4 regions of the Clostridioides sp. ES-W-0016-02 genome follow, and region 1 is predicted to be linked to each of the others. Evidence: riboswitches for the same ligand, from Rfam matches in the RefSeq annotation. Region 1 holds a riboswitch; each other region holds the start of a gene.
The links. Region 1 has a riboswitch for S-adenosylmethionine ahead of IC758_RS07415 (methionine ABC transporter ATP-binding protein). Riboswitches for the same ligand answer to the same signal wherever they lie in the genome.
Positions count from the first base shown of each region.

Region 2: linked by a shared signal. The riboswitch ahead of metK (methionine adenosyltransferase) and the one ahead of IC758_RS07415 (methionine ABC transporter ATP-binding protein) in region 1 are both predicted to bind S-adenosylmethionine.
Region 3: linked by a shared signal. The riboswitch ahead of IC758_RS08385 (MetQ/NlpA family ABC transporter substrate-binding protein) and the one ahead of IC758_RS07415 (methionine ABC transporter ATP-binding protein) in region 1 are both predicted to bind S-adenosylmethionine.
Region 4: linked by a shared signal. The riboswitch ahead of IC758_RS09655 (O-acetylhomoserine aminocarboxypropyltransferase/cysteine synthase family protein) and the one ahead of IC758_RS07415 (methionine ABC transporter ATP-binding protein) in region 1 are both predicted to bind S-adenosylmethionine.

Region 1 covers NZ_CP061361.1:1,528,725-1,534,738, reverse strand. The annotation lists gene IC758_RS07420 (methionine ABC transporter permease) at 1-360, opposite strand, end outside; gene IC758_RS07415 (methionine ABC transporter ATP-binding protein) at 353-1,318, opposite strand; SAM riboswitch class I at 1,437-1,543, opposite strand; gene IC758_RS07410 (TetR/AcrR family transcriptional regulator) at 2,202-2,768, shown strand; gene IC758_RS07405 (alpha/beta fold hydrolase) at 2,784-3,590, shown strand; gene IC758_RS21205 (cysteine-rich KTR domain-containing protein) at 3,617-3,715, shown strand; gene IC758_RS07395 (hypothetical protein) at 3,868-4,467, opposite strand; gene IC758_RS07390 (DUF3793 family protein) at 4,712-5,308, shown strand; gene IC758_RS07385 (NrtA/SsuA/CpmA family ABC transporter substrate-binding protein) at 5,424-6,014, opposite strand, start outside.
Region 2 covers NZ_CP061361.1:177,463-183,476, forward strand. The annotation lists gene spoIID (stage II sporulation protein D) at 1-845, shown strand, start outside; gene IC758_RS01205 (M23 family metallopeptidase) at 911-1,579, shown strand; gene spoIIID (sporulation transcriptional regulator SpoIIID) at 1,677-1,937, shown strand; gene IC758_RS01215 (rod shape-determining protein) at 2,135-3,154, shown strand; gene fabZ (3-hydroxyacyl-ACP dehydratase FabZ) at 3,170-3,598, shown strand; gene yyaC (spore protease YyaC) at 3,743-4,252, opposite strand; SAM riboswitch class I at 4,441-4,544, shown strand; gene metK (methionine adenosyltransferase) at 4,681-5,874, shown strand.
Region 3 covers NZ_CP061361.1:1,738,540-1,744,553, forward strand. The annotation lists gene IC758_RS08375 (putative bifunctional diguanylate cyclase/phosphodiesterase) at 983-2,842, shown strand; gene IC758_RS08380 (TerD family protein) at 3,141-3,740, opposite strand; gene IC758_RS08385 (MetQ/NlpA family ABC transporter substrate-binding protein) at 3,843-4,640, opposite strand; SAM riboswitch class I at 4,754-4,861, opposite strand; gene IC758_RS08390 (lipoate--protein ligase) at 4,952-5,938, opposite strand.
Region 4 covers NZ_CP061361.1:1,986,742-1,992,755, reverse strand. The annotation lists gene IC758_RS09660 (homoserine O-succinyltransferase) at 1-842, opposite strand, end outside; gene IC758_RS09655 (O-acetylhomoserine aminocarboxypropyltransferase/cysteine synthase family protein) at 872-2,137, opposite strand; SAM riboswitch class I at 2,247-2,349, opposite strand; gene IC758_RS09650 (calcium-translocating P-type ATPase, PMCA-type) at 2,403-5,027, opposite strand; gene yaaA (peroxide stress protein YaaA) at 5,190-5,933, opposite strand; gene bcp (thioredoxin-dependent thiol peroxidase) at 5,949-6,014, opposite strand, start outside.

The DNA.
Region 1 (6,014 bases):
CTTATCAACTTCGTTTAATGAACTTTCTATAATCCTAGCGATAAATGGTGCTGCACCAATAGTTATTGGTACTATTGCAGCAGTTTCTCCTATACTTGTTCCAACAATTAATCTTGTTATTGGAATCATTGCAACTATAAGTATCATAAATGGGAAACTTCTAAATATGTTTACTATAAATCCTAGTGCACTATTAATCGTACTATTTGGTTTTAATCCATCTGGTTTTGTCACTACTAATATAATTGCTAGTATAAATCCTAATATTGTTGCCACTACAGTTGGTACTATGACCATATATAAAGTTTGTAGTAATGCATTTGGAAATAGTGTTGTTAAAAAATCAATTAGACTATTCATTTATCATTTCCTCCCATCTTATGTCCTTATCTGTAAGATACTGTTTTACTTTATCTCCACTTTTATCTGAAACATTTATAATAAGTGAACCTAAAATATCTTCTTTAAATTGTTCTAATTTCCCAAATATTATAGATACATCTATGTTTAACTCTCTTGCCATTGTTGTAATAATAGCTTCATTAGAAATGTCTTTAGGGAATAGTATTTTTATATTTGTTCCTTTTGGTAAAATTATACTTTCTTCACCTATTAATTTTCTAAGTCCTTTAGTATTTCTCAAGAAAATTTCTTCTGTATCTCCTATTTCTAATACCTCTCCATTTTCCATTATTGCCACTCTTCCACAAATTTGTTTTATAACTTCCATTTGGTGAGTTACAACTATTATTGTTATTCCTAGGTTTTTGTTTATATCTTCAAGTAATGAAAGAATTGATTTTGTAGTATTTGGGTCTAGTGCTGAAGTTGCTTCATCACAAAGAAGTACTTGTGGGTTTAGTGCTAAAGCCCTAGCAATTGCAACTCTCTGTTTTTGACCACCACTTAAGTTTCTTGGTTTATCATTTTTCTTTTCAGATATACCAACCACTTCTAGTAACTCTAAAACTCTTTTTTTTATTTCTGCCTTTGTATATCCAAAGCACTCTAAAGGTAATGCTACATTATCAAACACTGTTTTTCTTTCAAGTAATGAAAAGTGTTGAAAAATCATACCTAGCTCTTTTCTTAAATCCCTCATTTGCTTTTCATTTAATGACTTTACTTCCTTATTAGATACAAGCACACTACCTTCTTGATATTCTTCTAGCCCATTTATACATCTAAGTAGTGTTGATTTTCCAGCACCACTATGACCTATTATTCCAAAAATTTCTCCAGATTCTATCTCAATACTTACATCTTTAAGTACTTGAGTCTTTCCATAATACTTATTAACATTTTTTATGCTAATCATAAAATTTCCTCCCCACATATTCTGCTCAATTTGTATGTTTATTTTTATTTATGTATTTTAAATTTGTATCTAACAAAATAAAAGCCTGAGTATAAACTCAGGCTTAGAAAGCTATTTATACTCATCTATCAACTATATTAGTTGCAGGATTTAGCACCAATGTATATAAAATATACTGGTTGCCGGGTTTCAAAGGGCCAGTCCCTCCACCACTCTTGATAAGACGTTATTTAATTTGATTCGATTATCATTTCTTGCTATGTTATATATAATATATTTATTAATAATATTTGTCAATAAATTTATTTGAAATTTTTATTTTTTATTATTCTGAATTGAAAACAAAGTTCATAAAACCTCATATCAGTTTAGAAAATGGATATCAAGATACTACTCTTTCAATTATTTTGACAAAACTGATACTTGTTCTATCTAATTTCTATTTGGATGTGGATTTCTTCGAGTAGAATGTTAGTGATTTTCCAGCAAAAGTAGAAGCATATAAAGAACTTATTTGCAAAGAACTTGGAGTAAAAAATAAAAACGAACTATTTTAAAATGCGAATTAAATATTTGTGAAAATATTAATCATCTGAACTGGAGTTATTGGAACTTTAAATACAGTCTCGTTGGCAGGCAAAAACCAAATACGTCACTATGTAAGAAAAGATTGTAATAAAGCATTATAATATCTCCACTTGTAACATTTTTTTGAAAAACTCATTGACAAGTAAGTGACTAATAAGTATACTAAATATCAGTGACCACATGGTCACTAATATTGTACAACGGAAATGACCAGTCGGTCATTACATAAGGAGATATCATGCCTACAAAATTATTTTTTGAGCTTAATGAAGACAAACAAAGGAATATTATTAGTGTGGGAATATCTGAATTTGCAACATATGGTTATACAAATAGTTCCACCAATAGAATAGTTAAAAGCTCTGGTATTAGTAAAGGTAGCTTGTTTAAATATTTTTCTACTAAAGAAGAATTGTATTTTTTCATACTTGATATCGTCACAGCAGACTTTATTGAAAGTTTAGAAAAAAAGACAATCGCCATTTCACCAGAGTTATTCCAACGAATAATTGAATATTCTGCTTTAGAATTTTCTTGGTATATTCAAAATCCTGAAAAAGCAAAATTGTTAATAGGTGCATTTACAAGAAGTGATACTGAGATTTACCAAAAGACCATAGAACGATATAGTATTAAGGAATTTGATGTATATGACAATCTAGTTAAAGATATTGATTTGAGTAATTTTCGTTGGCATAAGCAGAAAACTATCGACATTTTGAAGTGGTTTCTAAAAGGTTTTAACGATTCTTTTTTAGTAAGTACTCAAATAGATAACTATTCATTCGAACACATACAAAATGAATATGTAAAAAGTCTAACAGAATATCTGGAAATATTAAAAATGGGGCTTTTAAAATAAAAGGAGGATACAGTTATGTTTTGGAAGGCAAAAGGTGGATGCGTCAGCATTGACGATACAGATATGGACTATATCTCTTTTGGAAATGGTAGTGATATTTTAATCATGCTTCCTGGACTAGGCGATGGATTAACCACAGTCAAAAGAATGGCTATTACAATGGCTATCGCATATCGCATGTACGCCAAAGACTATAAAGTATATGTTTTTAGCAGAAAAAACCATTTAAAAGAAGGTTATTCTACACGAGATATGGCTAAAGACCAAGCGAAAGCCATGAAAATACTTGGTATCACTAAAGCTAAAGTTTTAGGTATTTCTCAAGGTGGAATGATAGCACAATACCTTGCTATTGATTATCCCGATTTAATTGAGAAACTCGTACTAGCAGTTACGCTATCAAAGCAGAATAAAAACATACAAGAAGTTGTTGGGAATTGGATTACATTGGCAGAGCAAGAAAAATATAAGTATCTAATGATTGACATATCAGAAAATTCTTATTCAGAGAATTATCTAAAAAAATATCGTTTTCTTTACCCCTTGCTTGGGAAAATCGGTAAACCTAAAGATTTTAGACGGTTTCTCATACAAGCATCCTCTTGTATTCAGCATGATGCATATATGGAGTTGAATAATATTATATGTCCCACTTTGATAATTGGGGGCGATAACGATAAGATAGTTGGTGTAACTTCTTCTGTTGAATTAACTGATAAAATTAAGGACAGCGAATTATTTATATATAAAGGTCTTGGACATGCTGCGTATGAGGAAGCAAAAGATTTTAATAATCGTGTTCTAAATTATTTATCGAAATAAAGTAAAGCATTATAAAAATAGAGTAGATACGCTATCCTGTATGTGGCAACAAAACAAGGCTAAAAATTCGATTAGATACTATACCTGAAAATTTCTCGTTTTATATTTTTTTACTGTTTTTATAAGCCATCATTGAATATTGAAATCAAATAGGCGTAAAACGGAATTTTTAAGCAACTAAAATAGAAACACATAAAGCCACACAAACATAGTGTTCGTGTGGCTTTACAGCGCTTTATAAAATAATTTTTATTGTTGATATTGGCAGGTTATTCTACTATTTTTTATTATTTCCTGTTATTCCTAATCTATCATTCATGTCTTTTATCATTTTTCTAAAACCACTACCTATATCATTTCCAACATCTTCTGTTCCATGAACTAGTTTCATAAAGTCATTTTGACCTTTTTTCATATCTTCATCAGATACTTTATCTAATTTCTCTAATCTAGCATCTATATCTTTTACTAATCTTTCACCTTCAGTTATTAATTCATCATTCATTTTCTTTAATTCAGCATCTTCTGTTTTACCATCTTTTTTAAGAGATGTTACAAATGATTGTATTTTGTCTCTACTGTCTTTGTATGCAGCCTTTACATCACTTAAATATTTTTCATTTCCTGGATATTCTTTATCTTTAAATTGATTATTTATACTTTCTGGAGTATCATAAATAGAATATCTATTTAAACCTGCTATATAATCATTATAGCTTGTTGAATAATAATTCATATAACCTTCATTGTTGTTTACTGATTCATTTGGATTTTTTCCTGCATTTTCATTTGGTTTTTCAGTTTTTTTAGTACAAGCAGTCATACCTATAGCTAATACTAACGCTAGTCCTACAAATAAAGTTCTTTTTAATTTCATTTTTATTATCCTCCTAGATGTTTTATATTACAAAAAGTTTTAATAAAGTTCTTTCTCAATTTAGTATTTCTATATTTTTATTTTTTATTTACTAAAATTAAACAATTTATAATTTATTTTTTGGGAAATTATAATAGATAAGTAATTAATAAAAAAAATATAATTTTATTATTGATATTGATTATCATTCATAGTATAATTTAATTAATTGATATTAATTTTCATTTGAAGGAGGTTATCTTTTATGCATTGTTGCAATTCACAATTTTGTTGTAAGAATAAAATTGAATCATCATATATAAAATGGCTTTTAGAAGTTTTAGGTCCAGTTTTTTTAGGCTCTAAACCTGCTGAAATAATAAATATTTCATTTACTGATGTAAATAGAGAGGAAAAAATTAATGATATTTACAAATATCTATATAATTGTAAAAGAATAGATTTTATAGTTATTGATAAAGAAAAAAAAGGATTAAAAATTTTATTTGTAAATAAAACAGCATTGTCAGAAAGATTAAAATGTAAAAAAACAGTAAATTTCTTGAAGTTTTTAGGATACAAACAAAATACTAATGTAAATGCTTATTTAGAGCATCTAGTTGAAAAGCTTAAAACTGATACTTTTCCTGATGAAATAGGTATTTTTTTAGGATATCCCCTTAAAGATGTAATTGGATTTATGGGATATAGTAACTATGAAGTTTCTATGATTAGGTATTGGAAAGTTTATGGTGATCCAAAACAATCAGAAGACACATATTCTAAGTTCTTGCTTCATCGTAAAAAAATGAGAAAATTACTTGACTACATAAGTGTAGATAAAATAGTAAGCTGTTTCTAATTAGATTTTATTCTATAAAATAATTAAAAATAAAAATACATCCTTTTTTATCATGTTATTATCACAATAACTTAAGGATGTATTTTCTATTTTAATATGCTAATTTCTTAATATACTAATTTTGGTTATATAACATATCTTTAATATTTATTTTCTTTTCTTGCATTCCATTAGACATCAAGAATTCTTGTGTATCCTCTAACTCTTTTATGTCCTTATCTGTTATCTTAGAACTAAAATCATACCAAGAATACATTTCCTTTGTTTCATCTAAAGTTAAACCAACTTCTTTTGATACCTCTTCCATTACCTTATCTTTATTCTCATCCATATATTTTAAAGTATCTTCATGAACTTTCATAAATCTTTTTACTAATTCAGGATATTTTTGAGCAAAATCATCACTTACTGCAGTAACTATTATTCCACTAACTAAACCTTCTCCATTTACTATCATTTTGCTACCTGCATTTATTGTTTTTAAAGCCACTGGCCCTGCAAGCATTGCAACATCTGCACTTTTACTTTCTAATGCAGAGGCAGCACTAGGAATATCCATGTTTACATATTCAACATCATCTATCGTATAACCTTCCTTAGCAAGTGCAGCAATCAATAATTGATGAAGTATAGTCCCTTTTGGACCTACAATTTTCTTACCTTTTAAATCTTTTATAGATTTGATATTTTCATTGTTAGTTATAAG
Region 2 (6,014 bases), 1.4 Mb from region 1:
TTATAAATGTCTATAATCACATGTCAGGTAAAGTTGAAAAAATGGACATGGAAAACTATTTATGTGGAGTACTAGCTGGTGAGATGTCCTCGGATTTTGATATAGAGGCCTTAAAAGCCCAAGCTGTAGCAGCTAGAACGTATGTAGTATATAAGCAAGAACATGGGAAATCAAGTAAACATAAAAATGCAGTGGTATGTACTGATTATAAACACTGTCAAGAATACAAGAGTTATGCGACTCTTAAAAAGTTGAATGGTGAAGAATGGATTAAAAATAAGTATTCTAAAATTAAAAACGCAGTTAAAGGCACTAAGGGGCAGATAATAACTTACAATGATAAGGCTATACTTCCTCTTTATTTCTCTACCTCATCAGGGAAAACAGAGAATAGTGAAGAGGTATTTTCATCAAAATATCCTTATTTAAAATCTGTAGAAAGCCCATATGATAAGTATTCTCCCAAATTTGCATCAACACTTAAAATAAGCAACACAGATTTTGTTAAGAGCCTTAGAAAGTCTTATAGTAGCATTGTGATAGATGTAAATAACTTGAGTAAACAAGTTGCAATAACTGAAAGAAGCGATGCTGGAACTGTAGAAAAAATAAAATTAGGAAACAAAGAAGTCACAGGAAAAGATGTGAGGACTGTTTTTAACTTAAATTCTGCAAACTTTGATATAAAATTTGGAGAAGGATACATAGATTTTGTAGTAAAAGGATATGGTCATGGAGTTGGTATGAGCCAATGGGGAGCTGAAGGTATGGCAGAAGAAGGCTATAAATACTATGATATATTATCACATTACTATACTGATACAAAAATAAAAGATATATACTAATAATTGTATAAAATACCAAAAACACGTCAATAATCCAAATGTAGAAATATATTTGGAGGTGCGAAATGAAGAAAAAACTGTTAGAAAAAGATGGTTTTTATTTATCTTTATTTGTATGTGTTTGTTTATTAGCAGTAGGTGGAGTTTGGTTTACAAATAATAATGTAGATAAATTAGCTTCTAATAAAGGCATGATAGAAAAATCTAATAAAGATAGTGAAGAGGAAATACATTTAATTGAAAAAGATAAGAAAGATGCTATCCCTACTGCGACAGATTCAAAACAAAACTTAGAAAAAGCTAAGGCAAAAGAAGAAAATAAGTCAAGTACAACAAAATTAAATTACATTGGTGATAAGATAATAAGAGAATATTCAGAAAAAGAACCTAGTTATTCTAAAACATTGGATGTTTGGGAAACTCATAAAGGTATAGATGTTAGTTGTACTAAAGGTAAAGAAATAAAATCTCTATTAAACGGAATGGTAGTAGATGTATTTGATGATGAAGAATATGGAAAATCAGTAAAAATAAAAAGCGACAATAATACTGTAGTAGTATATTCAAATCTAGATGAAAATGTTAGTGTTAAGAAGAATCAGAAAGTAACAGAAGGACAATCATTAGGGACTGTAGGAAGTACTTCTCAGATAGAAAGTGAAGAGGGTATACATGTGCATTTAGAAGCATATAATGGAGAAAAATCTATAGACCCAATGAGTCTAATTAAGTAAAAGTATAACAAGTTTAATCATATTTGGTTAAGCTTGTTATATTTTTTGGTGTTTTTACATATATATCATTAAAGCTATTATGTGAGGGGGGTAATCTTTGAGATCTCATATAGAGGAAAGAGCCATAGTGGTAGCAAAATATATACTTGAAAAAAACACTACAGTAAGACAAACAGCCAAGACATTTGGAGTAAGTAAGAGTACAATTCACAAGGATGTTACAGAAAGATTAAAGGAAATAAATCCATCCCTTGCCAAAGAAGTTAAAAGTGTGCTAGACAAAAATAAATCAGAGAGACATATTAGAGGGGGATTAGCAACGAAATTAAAGTATGAGAAGGAACATAAAAAAATGTAGGTTAAAAACCTACTTTTTTTATTACATTAAATTATTGTAAGAAATATATTATATAATTATAAATAGCAAAAGAATAATACTCTCAAAACATTTATTTTCTCTTGATTAAAGCGAGATTTTTGTATATGCTTTATTATAGGAGTATTAATAAATAGGCTTATAATATAATCTAATATATAAATGAAGGAGTTGAAAAAATGGCTGGAGCTGATATAGGCATAGATTTAGGTACTGCAAATGTACTTGTTTATGTTAGTGGTAAGGGAATCGTTTTAGAAGAACCATCTGTTGTTGCAATAGACAACAGAACAGATTCTGTTTTAGCTGTAGGAGAAGAGGCTAAAAAAATGATAGGAAGAACACCAGGAAATATAGTTGCAATAAGACCTTTAAGAGATGGTGTAATTTCAGATTATGATGTAACTGAGAAGATGTTAAAATCTTTTATAGATAAGATAGTTGATAAAAAGGGATTTGGAAGATTTTTCATGCCTAGAATTATGGTATGTGTGCCAACAGGTGTTACAGAAGTAGAAAAGAGAGCAGTAGAGGATGCTACTAGACAAGCTGGGGCTAGAGAAGTGTATATCATAGAAGAGCCAATAGCAGCAGCTATAGGAGCTGGTGTAGACATATCACAACCTAATGGTAATATGATTATAGATATTGGTGGAGGAACTGTAGATATAGCCGTAATATCACTAGGGGGAGCAGTTGTAAGTGAATCTATAAAAGTTGGCGGAGACCGATTTGATGATGCTATAGTTAAGTACATGAAAAAACAACATAATCTTCTTATTGGAGAAAGAACCGCAGAAAAAATTAAGTTTGAAATTGGTTCTGCATTTAAGAGAGAAGAAGAAAAGTATATGAAAATAACAGGAAGAAATCTGATTACAGGTCTTCCTAGTTCTATAACTATAAACTCAGCAGAAATGTTAGAAGCCCTTAGAGAATGTGTTGAACAAATAGTTGTTGCAACTCATGCTGTTTTAGAAAAAACACCACCTGAATTAGCAGCAGACATAGGTGATGTTGGTATAATAATGACTGGCGGAGGCTCATTATTATATGGATTAGATAAGATAATAGAACAGAGAACAGGAATAACTGTTACAATAGCAGATGAACCACTATCTTGTGTTGCGAAAGGAACAGGGATTGCTTTGGGCTCAATAGATTTACTTGAAACAGGTGGGTCTTTCAAAAGAAAATAATTAGGAGAGTTTAAAATGTTAAATATAGATGAAATAAAAGAACTAATACCACATAGATATCCATTTTTATTAGTGGACAAGATTACAGAGTTAGAAGTTGGAAAAAGAGCTGTTGGTATAAAAAATGTAACAGTTAATGAACCATTTTTTCAAGGTCATTTTCCAAATTACCCATTGATGCCAGGAGTGCTGATAGTAGAAGCTCTAGCACAAGTGTGTGGAGTAGCAATGATGTCTTTGGAAGAAAATAAAGGGAAATTAGGTGTATTTGCTGGTATTGATAAAGTTAGAATCAAGAGAGAAGTAAGACCAGGAGATACATTGACTATGGAAGTTGAAATGACAACGCTTAGAAGAAATATAGCAAAAGCAGATGCTAAAGCTTATGTTGGTGAAGAACTTGTCTGTAAAGGTGAGTTAATGTTTGCTCTAGTAGAAAAATAAAATTTTTAAAAATGAAAAGCATTAAAACAGAAGAATAAATATCAAAATAAAAAGGTAGATAATTTGGAGTATTTATTAAATTAAATACTCTATAGTATCTACCTTTTTAATACAAAAAATTTTATCAGTTACCTTATATAAGATTTAAGTAGATACCAATAGTGCTAAGGCTATTGTTTCAGCTAAGTCTAGTATAAAGCTAAGACGTATATTATTAAATGAAAGTCTGTTATTTTCATCAATTTTATCTACAATCCCTACTATAGAATAATTTCCTATTTGAGGTAGTTTTTTTCCCACACCTTTTCCGGGCAGGATAGGTCCTTCTCTAATCTGTATATTGCCTATGTTACTCTGTGACCCCAAGCAAGCATCTATAGCCAAGAAGTTACCTTGCATATGTGTATTTTTTATAGTATCTAAAGACTCATATATATTTAAGGCGTGAATAGGGTTATCTAGTGTACCGTAAACGGGGTATTTAAATTTACTGTTTTTAAGTATTGTTCCAACTAAAGGGCCTAAAGTATCACCTATAGCCCTGTCTGTTCCTATGCAAACAACAATCGTATTTTCATTAATTATGGTTTTGAGAACTGAACTTAGCATCTGTATAACATCATCATCGCTGTAATTTACTTTAGCTAAATACAATAGGAACACCCCCTTCAAAAAAATATATGAATAAAAAACACTAAAAAGACCTAACTTTAAATTTCAGATAGAGATAATATTTTATTTGTCTCACAAAAAAAGTAATGGCAAAAATATGGCTAAAAATCTTGACAAAATTTTAAAAAAATAGTAAGCTAATAAAGTAAAATAAAACTTAAATCTTGATTACCTTATCAAGAGCGGCTGAGGGATAGGCCCTGTGAAGCCCAGCAACCACCCAAATGGGAAAAGGTGCTAATTCCTACAAGACAAAAGTCTTGAAAGATGAGGTCAGTTAATTAGTATGCGATTACGATTATTAACCTCTTCTTATAAGGAGAGGTTTTTTATTTTGAGTAAAATTTCTAAGAATTGAAGATAAGGTAAAACCTATAATAAAAATTAAGAATGAATAAGGAGGAACAAAAATGGCAAGACATTTATTTACGTCAGAATCAGTTACAGAAGGACATCCTGATAAGATATGTGACCAAATATCAGATTCAATATTAGATGCATTGTTAGAAAAAGACCCACAATCTAGAGTAGCTTGTGAAACTACAGTAACAACAGGCTTAGTTTTAGTAGCTGGAGAAATAAGTACATCTGCTTATGTAGATATACCTAAATTAGTAAGAGAAACAGTAAAAGAAATTGGATATACAAGAGCAAAATATGGATTTGACTGTGACACTTGTGCAGTTATAACTTCTATAGATGAACAATCTGGAGATATAGCTATGGGAGTTGATGAAGGTCTAGAAAGTAAGACTGGAGAAGAAATAGAACAAGAAATAGAAAAAGTAGGAGCTGGAGACCAAGGTATAATGTTTGGATTTGCATGTAATGAAACTCCAGAATTAATGCCACTTCCAATATCATTAGCTCATAAATTATCAAGAAGACTTACAGAAGTTAGAAAGACAGGTTTAGTTGATTATTTAAGACCAGATGGAAAAACTCAAGTTACTGTTGAATATGAAGGAAATAAAGCTGTAAGAGTACATACAGTTCTTATATCAGCTCAGCATTGTGAAACAGTATCAAATGATAAGATAAGACAAGATTTAATTGAGCATGTTATAAAATCAGTTATACCAGCTGAATTACTTGATGAAGATACTAAAATTTATATAAACCCAACAGGCAGATTCGTTATAGGAGGACCTCAAGGGGATACAGGTCTTACAGGAAGAAAAATAATAATAGACACTTATGGTGGATATTCTAGACATGGTGGAGGAGCTTTTTCAGGAAAAGACCCTACAAAAGTTGATAGATCTGCTGCTTATGCTGCTAGATATGTTGCTAAAAATATTGTTGCGGCTGGACTTGCAGATAAATGTGAGATAGAACTTGCATATGCTATAGGTATAGCTAGACCATTATCTATATTTATAGATACTTTTGGGACAGGTAAAGTTTCAGAAGAGAAGCTTGTTGAACTAGTAAACAAACACTTTGATTTAAGACCAGGAGCAATAATAAGAGATTTAGATTTAAGAAAGCCTCTTTACAAAAAGGTTGCTGCTTATGGTCACTTTGGTAGAACGGATATAGATTTACCATGGGAAAGAACTGATAAAGTAGAACAATTAAGAAAAGATGCATTAGGTGAATAATGCTTAGATAAGAAGCTGCTAGAATGTAATTTTAAAATTACGTTTTAGCAGTTTTTTATTTTATGATTAAATATATTTAATAAATACTAATTTTCAATCATATAATAAATAAACATTATTTAGTGAGATTAATATATTTC
Region 3 (6,014 bases), 210 kb from region 1:
TCTATACATAGTATTCATAAATTAAATAATACAAGCCATATTCGTGTTTCAAAGTATTTACACTTCCTATTATTATACAACTTATTTGATGAATCTTATTTTATCATTCTATGTTTAAGGTTTAAGAAAACTAGCTAGAACTTGCGGTTTATTAGTTATTTTGATACAATTAATCTAATACATACATGAACAAGGTTATGTTATTATATTAATAATTCAATGGATATATATTTATTATATAATCTCTCAGGAGTGGTTTAAATATTAAAATAAAATCTTCTAAAAAAACGTTTTTCTATTTTTGTTACTAATTATTGATTTTATCCGTATAAAACCTCCAGCATATGCACTAAAGAAAGAATGTAGAAATTGATTAAACAGACCCTTATTTCTCAACTAGTTTACATAAAAAATACTTTGCACAACAAAACTTGAAAAACATTTACAAGTGTATGGACTTATGAGTGATTATTTTATTAAGTATGATTATAAAAAACACATTGATATTTTCAATACCACCTACAAAGGAGAATGAACAACCTAGATTAATAACAATGAAAAAAAGGAAAAAGGTCACGATAGATTTTAGATTGCAGATTTTGAATAAAAATAAACAAACATTAAACTTGCAATAGCTATTATGATTATAGTATTTATATAGGTTCTAAAGTTTGTTAACAGAAACTAAACCTAGACCTATTGGAAAATTTGAAAAAATGATGATTTACAAAAATATGCAATGTCAAAAATAAACTATGTAGAATAAAATCTTCTATATTTTAAGTAATAAGAGAGTTTTATTAAGGTTTAATACACGTTATTTGAGAAAATGATTATACAATATTTTACTAAGTTGGTTATTAAAAATGTTTAGAAAATTTATTGAAGAAATCATATTAATTATTTATAACATATAAAAACCTAGTTAGCATAATTGTAGAATATCTGATAAACGTGAAAACATAGGGGATAGAGGTATTTTATGAAGAGATTTTTAAAGATAACTATCTTAGTTTTATTTGTTTTATTAATTTCTATAAGTTACATTTCTGTTCAATTAATTCACAACATTGGAGATTATGGAAAGTTGATTAATTATGTTGGTATTGTTCGTGGAGCGAGTCAACGTCTAACTAAATTAGAAATGAATTTTCAACCAAATGATGAACTAGTAGAATATATCGATGAAATTTTACATGAATTAAATACAGGACATGGAAAATATGGTCTAGTAGTCACTGATTGTAAAAAATATAACGAGTATTTATCTTTATTAGAAAGAAAATGGGAAAATTTAAATATTGAAATTAAAAAAGTAAGGATGGAAGAAGATAGTAGTCAGTTACTACAAACAAGTGAAGAATTTTTTAAGATTGCAAATGACACAGTATTTGAGATAGAACATTATTCGAAAGAAAAAAGCGATTACTTAATGACTTTAATAATTATAATATCAATTGTAGGTATAGTAGCATGGATTATATTGATTATGCAGTACAATAGAAGATTAATTAGACTTGAAAAATTAAATGTAGATTTAAAAAATATTGCATATAAAGATGAACTTACAGGAGCAAATACTATAGACAAGTTTAAGTTGGATGCAGAACAGTATATTTATAAACATAAAGACAAGAAATTTGCTATATTTTATATCGATTTTGAAAATTTTAAGTATATCAATGATATATTTGGATACGATTATGGGGACATGATATTAAAACGCTATTCTAATTTCATGATGGATGATATTGGAAAATATGAAACATTTGCAAGAGAGATTGCAGATAGATTTGTTGCATTAAGATGTTATGTAGATAAGGAAGCTTTACTAAGAAGACAACAAATTGTAGATGATAAGTTGATTAACATTACAGATGAAATTAAAAATAAATATAGTATTACTATTGTCAGTGGAATTTGTTGTATTGAAGATGTGAATGAAAAATTAAATATAGATGACTTGATAAATCGTGCAAATTTTGCACAAAAGACTGTCAAGAATAAACCTGGTACTAAGTATGCTTTCTATAATGAAAATATTCGCAAAAAAATGATTGAAGAAAATACCATTAAGAGTAGAATACATGAAGCACTCGATAGAAGAGAATTTGTTGTTTATTTTCAACCTAAAGTTAATTTACATAATCAAAAAATAGATTGTGCAGAAGCTTTAGTACGTTGGATGACACCAGACAAATGTGTGATATCTCCAGCGATATTTATTCCAATATTAGAAAAGGAATTTTTTATTAGCTTAGTAGACCAATATGTATTTGAAGAGGTATGCAGATGGATTAGAAAGAGATTAGATGAAAATGAACAAGTTGTTCCCATCTCAGTTAATGTTTCTAAGATTCAATTTTATAATGCTAAGTTTGTAGAAACTTATTCGCGTATACAAAATAAATATAATATACCTAAAAATACTATAGAAATTGAATTTACAGAAAGTGTTGCTTTTGAAAATCAAGAGCATCTTTTAGAAATTGTACATGACCTACATGAAAGTGGCTTTACTTGTTCTTTGGATGATTTTGGAAAAGGATACTCGTCTCTAAGTGTTTTGAAGGATTTACCATTTGATGTTTTAAAGCTTGACTCAATGTTTTTTAAAGAAAGTTTAAATAAAGAAAAAGAGAAGATAGTAATAAAAAATATTATACATATGATAAAAGAGTTAAATATTATAACTGTTGCTGAAGGTATTGAATATAAAGAACAGGTTGAGTTTCTTAAAGAGATTGGGTGTGATTTGGTTCAAGGGTTTGTCTTTTATAAACCAATGCCAATATTAGACTTTGAAAAAATATTAGATGAAGAAACTGTTTATAGTTTATAATAGTTAAAGTATATTTTAATATATACTAATCTAATAAAGTGCTTATAATATAAGTGCTTTATTAATTTTGTTAAATATTTAAAATGTACAGTGATACAAATATTGAGAATAACATCAATACATAATATACAATTTTATTTAAATAATTACATGAAAACTATAAATTCTTATAAGGTTTTATGTGAGGTGTAAATAATATAAAGTTATGTTTTAGAGAAGATGAACTTATTGATAGTGTTGATAGTGAATACATAAATAAAGACTATAAGTAGATTTACTTATAGTCTCTTAAACATTGTTATTTTTTCCCTGCAACCCATTTTAAGCCCCAGTTAAATTCATTATCCATTTCTCTATGTCCTTTAAAGTATTTAACTACTTTTTCAACACTAAATGTTTCATCATTTACATTTTCTATTAATGCTATTGAACACATATTATAGCCATTTTTATGCTCATCAAGCTTAACCACTAAATCAGAATCTTGTTTTTGTTTAATAGTTACAACTCCGTCAGCTTCTGACCAATTAGCCACACCTTCATAAATAAAAGCATAAATCAATATTCTTTTTATTTCTTTTATCTTGTTACCATTGATTCTTATATTTTCGCCTTGTGTATTGCTTCCTGTTCGGTCATCTCCATCTAGTTGAGCAAAAGGAGGATGTTCTAAATTGCCAAAGGAATTGCCTAACGCTTGAACAGCACCTTTTACACCATTTTTCATTTCAAACAAGCAACCTAAATCTAAATCTATATTACTATTTCTTAGAGCTCCAAAAAAGCCCTTTTTTTGTACTTTTTGATTCCAATTTAGATTAACTAAAATCTCACCTAAATCGGTATTTTCTTTTTTTGTAAGATTTATTTTTTGTCCTTTTTTCAATTCTATAGCCATAGTAATCTTCCTCCACAAACATAGATTTACTTAAATGGTAGCACTTAACAAGTCAATATTCAACAAGATTACAATAATAATATTAAAATTATACTAATTCTACTAAAAAACAGGAATTACAATTCCTTTGTATTTTTCTTCAATTAAGTTTCTTGCTTTATCTGATGTAAGAACTTCTTGTAGAACTTTAATTTTTTCACTATCTTTATCTTCACTTCTAAATGCTAAAAGATTAGCATATTCATCATTTACCGGTGCTGTGTAGATTCCATTTTTCTTAGCATCAAGACCAGCAGGTACTGCGTAAGTAGTGTCTATAAATGCAGCAGTTACATCTGGAAGAGAAGATGGTATTTGAGCAATATCTAATTCTTTGAATTGTATGCCCTTTGGATTTTCAATTATATCTTTAGGACTAACTAAATTATTTTCTTTAGGTAAAGTTAAAAGTCCTATACTTTCAAGATATCTAAGGTCTTTAGAACAAGAAGATGGATTGTTGCTTATTGCAATTGTATCTCCCTTTTTAAATTCATCAACAGATTTTATTTTGTAAGAGTAAAGTATCGCTGGGCATACATATAGTTTAGTTCCTGCCATTATTTTATAACCTTTAGCTTTAACAGCTTCTTTTAGATAAGGTTCATGTTGAAATAGATTTGCATCAATTTCGCCATTATTTAAAGCTTCATTTGGAAGTATGTAATCGTCAAAGTTCTTAACTTCTAAAGTATAACCTTTTTCTTCAATCAGTGGTTTTAGTTCCTCTAACAACTCTCCACCTGGAACTAAAGTAGCACCAACAACAATTTTTTTATCGTCTTTAGATTTTGAACATCCAACTACAGATAAAGTAAATACTAGACATAATAACAAGCTTAATAATTTTTTGAATTTCATAAAAATTCCCTCCTGAATATAATTGATTAGTTAAAAATAAAATACCCTCTTTTTATCACATCGTGAAAATAAAATAAGCCTGAGTGTAAACTCAGGCTTTAAAAGCTAATTTAAACTCATCTTTCAGTACAATACTGCAGGATTTAGCACCAATGTATATTAAAAAATATACTGGTTGCTGGGTTTCACAGGGCCAGTCCCTTCACCACTCTGGATAAGAAGTATTAATTTTTAATTATGTTATACATATTAGCATGATTTTTTGTATCTGTAAACATAATTTTATAAATATTTTAAAGTTTTTGTTATTTCTATTTAACACCCAAAATTCCAGAAACTAAAATATTAGTATCAGCACCCAAGAAATAGTCATTTATTTCAATATCATCTAAAATAGCTCTCAATGAATTCTCCTCATGCTTTGTACCAATAAGTTTATCTTCTACAAAAGATACATCACACTTCCCAAAGAAATCTCCAAAAAACTTTATACTAGTTATTATACCTTTATCAACATTTAAATTAAATTCTACATTTCCACCAGCATATTTTAATTCATTTGAAAGAGAGTATTTTGGTGAATTACCAAAATTCCAATCCCAAGTTTCATATTTTGATTTAGTAAGTTTTTCTATTTCTTCTATGTCATATTTACTTAGAGAGTAATTTGTATTACCAGTATTTGTTGAAGAAAGATAATTCATTATAGCATCTTTAAACTCAAGTATATCCATATCAGACTGTAAATGTTCGCTTATATTGGTTACACGAGACTTTACAGATTTTATGCCTTTACCTTCAAACTTTATGGGTTTTACTTTTAGTGCATTTGAAAGGTCATTTATTTCAGATGAAAATAAAAGTGTCCCATGATGCATCACTTTATTTTTATAGTTATGTTGAGCATTTCCAGAGAATTTTTTACCTTCTATAAGAAGGTCATTTCTTCCAGAAAACTCAGCATTGACATCTAAGGTTTTAAGCAAGTCTATTATTGGTTGAGTGAATCTTCTGAAATCACTAAAGCTATTATTATTACAAGCTATAAATGTAAAGTTTATATTTCCTAAATCATGAAATACAGCTCCTCCACCAGATTGTCTTCTAACAACTGGTATTGAATGTTCTTTTATATATTCTAAGTTTATTTCAGAAAGTGTATTTTGATTTTTTCCAACGATTATAGAAGGTTCATTTCTCCATAAAATAAATAAATCTTCGTCAAAGTTTTTAAGTAGATATTCTTCCATTGCTAAATTAAAATAAGGGTTTGTTTTTTCATTGTAAATTAATAACATTAAAGTAATTCCTCCATATAATTGATAAAATTTTTTTAGCTGATTTTAGTACAATTATTTTTATAATTCGACAATA
Region 4 (6,014 bases), 460 kb from region 1:
TGCTTTTTCCATTTAACAGTTGGTTCTTTTGAAGGATCATCATTTATATAATAATTTTTAGGTATTGAGATTTTATCACCTCTATCTACATCTCTTTTATATTCTTTATCTAAAGTGTATTTATCATACTCACTGTGACCCATTACAAATACATCTCTTGAATTTGTAATTATATAAGGACCAGCTTCTTTAGAATGGCTTACAATGCTCAATTCATCATTATTTTTCAAAGTTTCAATATTTACAGTAGTGTGTCTTGAATGTGGAGCAAAAAACTCTTTTTCAAATCCATCTACTATCTTACTATTTTTATCCACTTCATGCTTAAATACTCCAAAACATTTTTGACTTAATGGAAGTTTTTTTACATTGTAGTATTTGTAAAGACCTGCTTGAGCTGCCCAACATATATATAATGTCGATTTAGCCTTTCTTTTAGAATAATCCATAATATCTTTTAGTTCATCCCAATAATCAACTTCTTCAAACTCCATTTGTTCAACTGGAGCTCCTGTTATTATAAAACCATCAAAAGATTCTTTTTTTGCTTCATCAAATGTTTTATAAAAATTCTTAACATATTCATTACAACTTCTTTTACTCTCTCTTGTTGAGATTTTAATAAATTCTACAGATACATTAAAACCTGTCTTGTCTATTCTTCTAAGTAAATCTAGCTCTGTATCTATTTTTATTGGCATTAGATTTAATATAGCTATTTTAGTATCTATATTTTCTTTGTATTCTAAATCTTTATTAAAGTCTTCTTTACAAATTACATCTATTCCTTCATCTAATAATTTATTAATAACAGGTAGTCCCTTTGGTAGTATTAAAGCCATATCTTTTCACTTCTCTTTCTCTTATACTATTAGAAATTTAAAGCTTGATTTAAATCAGCTATTAAATCCTCTACATTTTCTATTCCAACAGATAATCTTATTAGGGAAGGTAATACTCCAGACGCAATTAATTGTTCTTCTGTTAATTGTCTGTGAGTAGTTGAAGCTGGATGTATAACACAAGTTCTTACATCTGATACATGAGTTACTAATGCTGCTATTTGTAGTTTTTCCACAAATTTTTTAGCATTTTCAAGTCCTCCTTTTACTCCAAATGATAAAACTCCACTACATCCTTTTGATAGATATTTCTTGGCATTTCCATAATACTTATTATTTTCAAGCCCTGGATAGTTAATCCAATCTACATTTTTATGTTTTTCTAAAAACTCAGCTATCTTAAGTGCATTTTCACTATGTCTCTCCATTCTAAGATGTAGTGTTTCAATATTTAAATTAGTAAGATATGCGTTAAATGGACTCAGGCAATTTCCATAGTCTCTAAGTAATTGAACTCTTGTTTTAGTAGCATATGCAGCATTGCCAAACTTCTCAGTATAACTTATTCCATGATATGTTGGGTCTGGCTCAACTAATTCTGGAAATTTCCCATTGTCCCAGTTAAAATTTCCACCATCTACTATAATTCCACCAACACTTGAAGCATGGCCATCTAAGTATTTTGTAGTAGAATGAGTGACTATGTTTGCTCCATATTTTAGCGGATTACAAAGTATTGGTGATGCTAATGAGTTATCAACTATAAATGGAACATTAATTCTTTTAGCTACATTTGCTATTTTTTCAAAATCTATAACTTCAAGAGTTGGATTTGCAAGTGTTTCTGCAAATACAACTTTAGTATTTTCATTTGCAAGTTCTACTATTTCATCTTCGCTTGCATCTAAATCAAATGATATTAAATCTATTCCAAATTTTTTAAGACTAGGCCCTAATAAATTAAATGTTCCTCCATATACTTTTGAAGAACAAAGTATACTATCTCCAGATTTACATATATTTAAAACTGCTAACATATTTGCAGATTGACCTGATGATACAGCAACAGATGATACTCCTCCCTCTAACAAACTTATCTTTTCTTCAAAAGCTTGAACTGTAGGATTACTTATTCTGGAATACATATGACCATCAGCTTTTAAATCAAATAAGTCAGCAAGTTGGTCTATACTACTATATTTAAAAGTTGTACTTTGATATAAAGGTAAAACTCTTGGTTCTCCATTTCCTGGCTTATAATTTCCTTGCACACATATTGTTTCTTTGTTATACATTTTTGTATCCCCCTTAGATTTTAATTAAGAAAATTAAACTATTTGTCAGATGAGATTTAAAATAAATAAAGCCTGAGTATATAACTCAGGCTCTGTATAAGCTTAATTATACTCATCTCTCAGCTTTCGCCGCAGGATTTAGCACCAATGTATATAAATATACTGGTTGCCGGGTTTCATAGGGCCAGTCCCTCCACCTCTCTGGATAAGATTTATTTAATTTTTCTATGTTTTATATCTTATATTTTTTTCCTAATTTTGTCAACTATTTTTCATATAATTTTCTTTTAAGAAATTTTCCAACCTCTACTTGCACTACAGACATTATAGCTAAAATCACTGTTACAAGCCACTGTGAGCTATTTAAAACAGTTAAATTAAATGCATCTCTAAAATTAGGGACAAATAATATAACTGCCATAAGCAAAGCAGAAGTTAAAAATGAGATTAAAAGAAATGGGTTTTTAGCACTATTTCTAGTAAACATAGAATCTGTATTTGAACGCTGGCTAAATGCACGCAACATTTGTGAAAATGCTAATACACAGAATGCCATTGTTTGACCTACAGTATGGTTTCCTATATTAAGACCAATTTTATATGCTAAAATGGTCATTATTGCTACAAATATCCCCTGAGTAATAACTCTTTGTACAAGGTTTTTTTCAAACAAACTTTCTGATTTAACAGGCTGATGCTTCATTATATTTCTACTTGGTGGGTCAACTCCAAGAGCAAGAGCTGGAAGAGTTGCTGTTGCAAGGTTTACCCATAGAATATGCACAGCAAGAAGTGGAGTATCCCAGTTTAACAATATTGCAACAAATAGTGTAAGTATCTCTGCTATATTTCCAACAAGCAAGAATTGTATAACCTTTTGTATATTTCTATATACACGTCTACCTTCTTTTATTGCATATGCAATTGTGGTAAAACTATCATCCATTAAAATCATATCTGAAGAATCTTTTGCCACATCTGTACCACTTATACCCATAGCTATACCAATATCAGCAGACTTTAATGCAGGGGAGTCATTTACCCCATCTCCAGTCATTGCTGGTACTTCTCCAATTCTTTTTAGAGACTGTATAATTCTAAGTTTATCAAATGGTGATACACGAGCAAATACTGTCACATTTTTAACAGCTTTATCAAGTTCATCATCACTTAAATTATCAAGTTCATCACCAGATATAACAGTATTTCCTTCATTCCAAATTCCAAGTTCATGAGCTATTGTTGTGGCAGTGACTTTATGGTCACCTGTTATCATTATGGTTCTTATGCCCGCTTCTTTACAAGTTTTTACTGCATCAGTTACCTCGGTTCTTGGTGGGTCAATCATACCAACTATACCAATAAATGTCAAATCATATTCTATGTTTTCACTATCTTCCTTTGGTATCGATAGAATTTCACGCTTAGCAAAACCAAGTACACGTAATGCATCTTTAGACATAGTAAGACATAATTCGTGTATGTTTTTTTTGTCCATCTCTGTAATGTTTCTTTCACCTTTTGATGTTAATATTTTGGTACATAAATGGAGAAGTTCATCCACTGCACCTTTAGTATATGCTGTGATTTTTCCATCTATATCATGAACAGTTGTCATACATTTTCTGTCAGAATCAAAAGGTTGCTCAAATACACGTGGATATTTCTCTTCAAGAGCTTCTTGATCTATTCCAAATTTATTAGCCATAAAAATCAATGAACCTTCTGTTGGATCACCTAATATTTCATCTTTTTTATCTGGATTTATACATGCATCGTTACAAAGTGCACCAGCATAAACAAGCTCTTTATATACTAGTGGATGTTTCTCAGACGCAGTATCTATTGATGTTACTTTTCCAGATTCAAAATCGCCATTTACAGCAATATGTGTAACAGTCATTTTATTTAAGGTTAATGTACCAGTTTTATCACAACATATTACTGTAGCTCCTCCTAATGTTTCAACTGCTGGCAACTTTCTAATCAAAGCGTTTCTTTTAGCCATACGTTGCACACCTAGAGCCATTACAATGGTTGCTGTTGCAGGTAATCCCTCTGGAATGATTGATATAGCAAGTGAAATTGCAATCATAAACATTGGTAAGAGAGGTCTCTGATAAAATGCACCTATTGCAAATATAATAACGCATACAATAATACCTATAACACTTAATGTTTTTCCAACAGTATTAAGTTTACGTTTTATAGGAGTATCAAAATCATTTTGTGAATCTAAAAGATGTGCTATATTACCTACTTCTGTGTCCATCCCAGTTGCAACTACAACACCTACACCTCTACCATATGTGACAATTGAAGACGTATAGGCCATATTACTACGGTCTCCTAATACACATTCTTCAGGTAAAATGCCATCTGAATCTTTTTCTGATGGGACAGACTCTCCTGTTAAAGAAGCTTCTTGAATTTTTAAACTAGATGTATCTATTAAACGAATGTCTGCTGGAATCATCGCTCCATCTTCTAAAAAAACAATATCTCCTATTACAAGATTACTTGCTTGAATAACATTTTCTTCACCATCACGTATAACACGTGCTGTAGGTGAATTCATATTTTTTAGTGCTTCCAATGATGATTCTGCTTTTTTTTCTTGAACAATACCAATAACTGCATTTACTGTTACAATTATTAGAATTACAAAAGCTTCTGTAAATTCTCCAAATGCTAAAGATAATACTGATGCACCTATTAGTATCAATACCATAGCATCTGTAACTTGGGTCCAAAGCATTTGTAAAACTGTTCTAGGTGGTCTTTTTCTCAGTTCATTTAAACCATACTCTTTAATCCTGTTTTCCGCCTCGGTATCGGTGAGCCCCTCCTCTGATGAGTCTAAACTCTCTAATACTTCATGTGTTGCCATCGAATGCTAAGGCATCTGTTTGTGATTTTCCATTTTGGAAGATCACTCCTTTCTTTTTTTGATTTAAGAATAATTATATTTTAAAATCCAATTCAATTCAATACTCAGTAATTATATTTTACCTAAATTTAACAATTCAATTTAAAGTCTATATAAAAATATCTACTCTTTTACAAACACATACTCCTTATTATTAGATAAATCTTCTTGATATTTATACCCTTCTAAGTTAAACTTTTTTAAGTCGTTAATATCTTCTATTTTATTTTTAACAATATATTTTACCATCATTCCTCTAGCTTTCTTTGCTTGTGTAGATTCGACTTTTAACATATTATTTTTATTTATTTTAAAATTACATGTTACATATGTATGATTGTCATCAATAAATTTTTCCACAGTTTTGCTGTATTCACTTGATGCAAGATTGACAATAGCTGTATTTTCTTTGTTTAATTCGTTATATATACTGTCTCCCCAATATTCATATAAATTTTTAAATTCTCTTATCTGTAACTTTGTCTGCATTTCTAATCTGTATTCATATATACTATCATAGGGTTTTACGACCCCATACAATCCACTTATGATTCTAATACAACTATTTGCAAATTCCTCATCTTGCTTTGTAAAATTCTCTGCTTCTATATTTTTATATTGTATTCCAGCATAAGTTAAGATTGCAGGAGTACCTAAACTGTCAAATTTAAAATTATCAAATCTACTCTTGTTTAATATAGCTAATTTTTCGTTGATTTTCATTTTACTTTTGAAATCCTCTACACTAAAGGTTTTTATATTCTTTGATATTTCTTTTGCTTTATCTATGAAACAGGGCAAGCTTAAATCTCTATCAAATTCTTGTACATTCTTCATATTTTTAGCTGGTGATAACATTATAATCATAAATTTCTACTACTCCTATTTTTCCAAATATTCAAGAATCTCTTGTGCATTTGTATCTGGTTTTGCTTTTTCAAAAACTTT